2 regions of the Marinobacter excellens LAMA 842 genome follow, and region 2 is predicted to be linked to the other one. Evidence: predicted binding sites of a transcription regulator. Region 2 holds the regulator's gene; the other holds the start of a gene.

Region 1 (3,422 bases), on a different contig from region 2:
CTGATAACGATCAGTTTCGGCCACTCCGGATGTTGTAGCCAGCAATCCAGTACTGCACGCGTGCCTTTGAATTGGCTGTTGCCGGCTATGTGTATTGCCAGATTAGGGGCTTTATCTGCCAGCCTTGGGGAGGATGCTTTTTCGGTACCGGTAAACCCTAGATACGCCGCATTCGAGTGCAGGCGGGAAAATACTTCAACAGCGTGTCGGGTTTTACATTGAATACGGTCAACAAACCGAAGGTAAGGCAGGCGTGACTCAATAAACCATTCCTGATTGGGGATCAACCAGTGGGATTTGCCACGGTTGAGATAAGATAGCCTGATGTTTTCCAGGTGGATGACCAGATCCGCTCTGGCCTGACGTGGCGGTGTTCTCGCGATGGCTGCGCGAGTGGTGTAGTAAAGATTGCCGACACTACTTGGCAGATATCGGCTTAGCAGTCGATACCGGTAGTGGGATAGCCGGCTTTGCCATTCCGGTGTTGGTGGCAAATGTTCTACCTGACAAGCATGGCCCATGGATGTTATCGCCGACTGGAGAATGTCAGCATCCTTTGCTAACCCGCGCCCACTGCTAGCGTATACGATGAGTATGTCCATGGGTCACCACCAGAAAGAGAAAAGCCCTGCAAAGGCAGGGCTTTAAAGCGTAGCACAGAGTTGCATGTCAGGCTTTTTTACGGCCCTTCATACGCACTGCGATACCGGCCAGGCCGAGGCCCAACAGAGCCAGGGTGCCGGGCTCAGGGACTTTGGAGGCGCGAACCGCAATAACCATGTCATCGTGGTTGTCGTCGCCGATGTAGCCGTCATCCAGACTGATGATAAAGTAATCTTCTTCAACAAAGAACAGGTTGAAGTTGGTGCTGGAACTCGGGCTAGCAGTTCTGAACTGGCCACCGTTGTTGGCGTCGTTCACAATGTCCAGACCGGTTTGGATGGTGAATTTGAAGTCCAGAAGGGCTCCGAGGCCACCAGTGAAAACAGTGCTGAAAGTATCGTCAGGGGTGCTGTTGGTATCGAATACCAAGGTGTTACCCCAGTAGAACTGGTTGTTGTCAGAGGCTTCTTTACCGAGGTAGGTAAAGGTCAGCTTGAACGGATCTGCTGAGGTTGAGGTGAGGTTGTGCCCGAACAACACTGAGTCACCAACGCTATATAGCGGGGCGTCAGCAGTCCAGGTGCCGGCAACGCGGGTTGCGTAATCGTTATCGCCGGGTACGGTTTGCTCGGCGGCTGCGCCGGGGGCATTTCCGTTGGCAACGGCGTCAATGTAGGCTGCCTGTGCGAAACCGGAAAAACCAACTGCGGCTGCCAGTGCGATGCCTTGTGTAAGTTTGTTCATTTGAGTCACTCCTCCAGTGAGTGGTCGAATTTTTACAACACCCTTTAACCAAAGCAGATAGCGTGCCAGATTTTAACTCATTGATTTTAATGCATTAATTATTTCTTTAATCTGGGCGATGTAAATTAATTCGACGATCTGTCTTTTACTGCACACTGTACTGAACCGGATCTGACGGTTCGCTACTCAGTCCGTTGGTGTCAATCACCCTTATAGTGAAGTACCAATCTCCCGAGGAGAGCCCTTCTATCCTTGCTTCAGTTGTGCCCGCTGGAACCTCCAGGATCTGGGGCATGTTTGTTGGCGCTTGGCCGTAGTTGATCAAATACCCGGAGATTTCGCTGAGTGAGATACTGCTGCCGTCTACGCGTGTAAGGGGCGGGGTCCAGGATAGCGTGACACTGCCCGCGCTGGCGCCATTATCAGATGGTTCGCTGGTTACCGGCGCATCCGGTTCAGATACGGTCTCAAGTGTGTACGGGTGAAGTCCTGACTGGTAAGCCTGCAACACGGTAATACCGCTGTCATTAAAGACTTGATCGGCGACAGGTTGTAGCAGCGGTAAGCCGTATCGGAGCTTGTACAGGTCGTCTATGCCGTCGTTGAGTGAGCTGTCGCTGGAGGTGCTATCAAGAGAGAGGGCTTGCACCACGTTTTCCGGGTTAAGACTTTGCCCGGTGGCTGTATCGGATATCACCAGGCTCGCAGAGGCGTCCCATCCTGATTCGAAATATTCCATAGTAACCGCTACGGGTATCTCGGCCGGAAGGCTGGCTGTACTGGTATAGGTGGTGGCGGATTGGTTTTTCCACTGATTGATAACCAGATTGCCATCAAGGAAAAGGCGAACACCGTCATCCGTTCTTGTGGCAAACGTGTATTCGCGCGTGCCTTCCGTGTGCGGTGGAGTAAACCAGCCCTGCCACCGAATACTGAAATTATTATTGGGCATATTGGCAGACGGGCTGCCACTTCCCCAGTTGAAATTAATGGCGGTGTCTCGCTGGGTGTAAACAAAGCTGTCAAAGTTTACGCCTGTGAAATACTGGCCAACGTATCCTGGCTGGTAGGTTGCTTCAGGTGCAGGGAAATCCTCAGGATCCAGTGGGTTTGTGCCCGCCAGGTATTCCTCGAGTACGGAGTATCCGTCTCCATCCAGGTCTCGCGAGGCATCGGTTGGGTCTGTGGGATCAAGGCCGTAAGCGTATTCGTAACCATCGGGAATGCCATCGCCGTCGGTATCTGCAAGGTTGGGATCTGTGCGCGCCCAGAATTCATCCAGTGCTGTAAGCAGGTCTCCGTCGGTATCTGACATCGCATCCGTCGGGTCTGTCGGATCCAGGCCGTAATAGATTTCCCAGTTGTCGTAGAGGCCATCACCATCTTCATCCAGCGGTGGATATTGGGCGTTATACGACAAGCCCTTTTCACCATCGAAAAATCCGAGACGGTAGCCGAGTTCATAGGCTTCTTCGGTGGTCAGTTCCGGTTGGGTGCCCGGGGTTGTCTGCGCAAAACTGTGCAGGAAAGGGCCATCGATCACCTGTTGATTCAGCCCGGGTCCGGACCAGGCCACGGTAAAGTGGTCATCCCAGCCGCCTTCTTTGTGCCTCAGCTCGAAATAGTATTTTTGTCCGGCTTCGAGGTAATGAATGCCTGAGGTTTGCGAGCTGTAGCGAGTGAAATTATCGAGCGGGGTCGCCATGGTTGAGGCGATTCGAACGATATCTTCCGGAGACTGCGAAGGGGAGAGCCAGAGTTGAGTTTCGTCGTCACCTGCAATGTAGAAGGTGTATTCACCCGTTGCGGGGGGTTCTAAATAGCCACGAATCAAGGTGCCGTAATTGTTGGCCCGGTTGGCTGCGCGCCTTAATTGGTTGAGTTCTGTAATTTCGTCAGGTGAGTCCGGGAATTTCTCGGCGTCTATCATGCTTTGAACGTTGTTGCCTGATATGCCATCAAAGTACCAGACGTCGACTTTTCCCGGTTCGCTGACTTCGGGAATGGCAGCAGTGGGTGGTAACTTTTCAATGTCCCGAAACTGCCAACTCTGGCAACCACCGAGAAAAACCACC
Region 2 (3,422 bases):
AGGGAAAACTACCTGTTTTTACATGATTGTCGGGCTTGTACCCTCCGACCGCGGCCGAATCACCATTGACAGCCAGGACATCACGCCCCTGCCCATGCATGGCCGGGCACGCAAAGGCATCGGCTACCTGCCCCAGGAAGCCTCGGTATTCCGCAAACTAACCGTGCGCGACAACATCATGGCCATTCTGGAAACCCGAAAAGGCATGAAACGGCCGGAGCGGGAAGCCAAACTTGAGGAACTGCTCGAGGAATTTCACATCACCCATATCCGGGACAGCCTGGGTATGGCGTTGTCCGGTGGTGAACGGCGGCGCGTCGAAATCGCCAGAGCGCTGGCCATGGAACCTGCGTTTATTCTGCTGGATGAGCCCTTCGCCGGGGTAGACCCGATTTCAGTCAGTGACATCAAGCACATCATTCGGCATTTGCGGGACAAGGGCATTGGCGTGCTGATCACCGATCACAACGTGCGGGAAACCCTCGATATTTGTGAAAACGCCTACATTGTCTCCGGCGGCCATATCATCGCCTCCGGCAATGCGGAAGCCATCCTGGCCAACCAGCAGGTCAAGGAAGTCTACCTGGGTGATGAGTTCCACCTGTGAGCGGAAGAAAACCCCTCGACGACCGAGGTCTGATTGTTTTGATGATCTGTAGCAAGTAAACTCGGCAAAGAACTTGCTTATACTGATACCAGTGAGCGGCAAGTAACCAGCGTATAACAATTTTTTTGCCTGACAGCAGGCAACGTCACTACCGGGACACCCTTGATTTATGGATCTTGAGCCATGGTTATGAAAGCCTCATTACAGCTTAAGATGGGCCAGAGTCTGACCATGACGCCCCAGCTGCAACAGGCCATTCGCCTGCTTCAGCTTTCCACCCTCGACCTCCAGCAGGAAATCCAGCAGGCACTGGAATCCAACCCCATGCTGGAAACCTCCGAGGATGACGATCAGTCTGACACCCCCGATACGGATGACGATACCCGGGACGAACATAAAGACCGGGATTCCGACCACGATGAACCAGCCACTGAGGCTGCCTCTGACTGGGATGAAAACGAAAATGGCCCGGACTGGGCTTCCGAAAACGACATCCCGGATAACATCCCCGACGACCTGCCCGTAGACACCGCCTGGGACGATATCTACCAGTCTGCACCGGCGCCAGCCAGCAAAGGGGACGACGAGAACGAATCGGATTTCGAAACCCGCAATTCACCGGCCGAAACCCTTCAGGACCACCTGGAATGGCAGCTCAACCTGACCCCCATGAGCGAGCGTGACCAGGCAATCGCCCACGCCCTGATGGACGCTGTGGATGAGCGCGGTTACCTGACCTCACCGATTGAGGAAATCCATTCCGGCCTGCAGGACGAAACCGAAGAGGACCCCCTGGAACTGGACGAGGTAGAGGCGGTTTTGCACCGGCTACAGCACTTCGATCCGCCCGGCGTGTTCGCCCGGGATCTGCAGGAATGCCTGCTTATTCAGCTCAACCAGTTGCCGCCAGATACCCCCTGGCTTCGACAGGCCCGCTTGGTGGTTACCCAGTTCCTGCATCTGCTGGGCAACCGGGATTACGCGCAACTGCTGCGCCGCAGCCGACTCAAGGAAGATCAGCTGCGCGAGGTTCTGGCCCTGATTACCAGTCTCAACCCTCGCCCGGGTGACGTGGTTGACCGCGCCGAACCGGATTACGTGATACCGGACGTCATCGTCCGAAAACACGAAGGCCGGTGGCGAGTTGAGCTCAACCCGGAGATCGCCCCGAGGATTCGGGTCAATGCCAGCTACGCATCGCTGATCCGTCGCGCCGATAGCAGTGCTGATAACACCTACCTGCGGGATCAACTGCAAGAGGCCAAGTGGTTCATTAAAAGCCTGCAAAGCCGGAATGAAACCCTGCTGAAAGTCGCCACCCGGATTGTTGAGCACCAACAGGGTTTCCTGGACCAGGGGGAAGAAGCGATGAAACCGCTGATCCTCTCGGACATCGCCCAGGCCGTGGAAATGCACGAATCCACCATTTCACGGGTAACCACGCAAAAGTATATGCACACACCCCGCGGCATTTTCGAGCTGAAGTACTTTTTCTCCAGCCACGTCAGTACCGCTGAGGGCGGAGAATGTTCCTCCACCGCTATTCGTGCGATGATCAAGAAACTGATTTCAGAAGAAACTCCAAAAAAGCCGTTGAGCGATAGCAAGATTGCAGCCATGCTTGGAGAACAGGGCATCAATGTGGCCCGGCGCACCGTTGCCAAATACCGGGAGGCCATGCACATTCCTCCTTCAAACGAGCGCAAACGACTGGTTTAATGTTTTCTCCGGTGCATGAAGCACCGGACACGCAGCCCGGTGGCAACACCGGCATGATGACAACAGGAGACGCCTATGCAACTCAACATTTCAGGCCATCACGTAGAACTGACCCCTGCACTGAAGGATTACGTCAACACCAAGTTTGAGAAGCTGGAGCGTCACTTTGACCACATAAGTAACTGTCAGGTGACGCTGGAAGTTGAGAAGGTACGTCAGATGGCCGAAGCCACCCTGCATGTCATCGGTGGCGAGATCCACGCAAAGGCAGAGAATGAGGACATGTACGCCGCGATTGATTCGCTGGTGGACAAGCTGGACCGCCAGATCCTCAAGCACAAAGAAAAGAATGTAGACCGGATGCACGGCAACGGCTGAGCGCGCTCATCGCGCCACCGTACCGGGTGTTTCAATGATACGAGCTGCGGCGGGGCATACCGGCCGCAGCCTTTTTTTTACGGAATCACAGTCGATCCATGAGCGATACATCCCTGACCATCGACAACATTCTGGCTCCCGAACTGACGCTGTGCCGAGTGCCAGCCTCCAGTAAAAAGCGGGTACTGGAAACCATCGCAGAGCAAATTCATCATCAGGATGAAATCCTCAGCGATACCGAGATCTTCAGCAACCTGGTTTCTCGCGAGCGGCTTGGCAGCACTGGTATCGGGCAGGGTATCGCCATACCCCATTGCCGCCTGGAAGGTCTCGACCGTGTGATCGGCGTGCTTATGACACTGGAAGAGAGCATCGACTTCGATGCTATCGACAATCAGCCGGTCGACCTGGTGTTTGCCTTGATCGTGCCCAAAGAAGCCACCAGTGAACATCTGGAGCTGCTAAGCCAGTTGGCCGAGAAATTCAACGACAACGGGTTCTGTGAACAGCTTCGCCAGTGCCAGGATGCAGCCTCCCTTTACCAGCGCATGACCGCGGCATCCTGATAAGCAGTAGCACCAACAGAAGCAGGCAGGAGCGTCCATCATGAAACTGATCATCGTCAGTGGCCGATCCGGGTCCGGTAAGAGTACCGCGTTGCATGTGCTCGAAGATCTGGGTTTTTATTGCATTGATAACCTTCCCATCGGACTGCTGT

The links. The regulator sigma-54, encoded in region 2, starts transcription at its own class of promoters, with help from an activator protein. The targets are predictions, from matches to a motif close to ANTGGCATNNANNTTGCTNT.
Region 1: J122_RS03165 (PEP-CTERM sorting domain-containing protein) is a predicted target of sigma-54. The motif match lies at 1,398-1,417, and genes of this name have one in related genera.

What each region holds. Positions count from the first base shown of each region.
Region 1 is NZ_LOCO01000002.1:229,920-233,341, forward strand. Features, by position in the region: gene J122_RS03160 (glycosyltransferase) at 1-602, opposite strand, end outside; gene J122_RS03165 (PEP-CTERM sorting domain-containing protein) at 670-1,347, opposite strand; gene J122_RS03170 (PA14 domain-containing protein) at 1,493-3,422, opposite strand, start outside.
Region 2 is NZ_LOCO01000004.1:111,434-114,855, forward strand. Features, by position in the region: gene lptB (LPS export ABC transporter ATP-binding protein) at 1-607, shown strand, start outside; gene J122_RS05405 (RNA polymerase factor sigma-54) at 791-2,326, shown strand; gene hpf (ribosome hibernation promoting factor) at 2,402-2,704, shown strand; gene ptsN (PTS IIA-like nitrogen regulatory protein PtsN) at 2,803-3,270, shown strand; gene rapZ (RNase adapter RapZ) at 3,311-3,422, shown strand, end outside.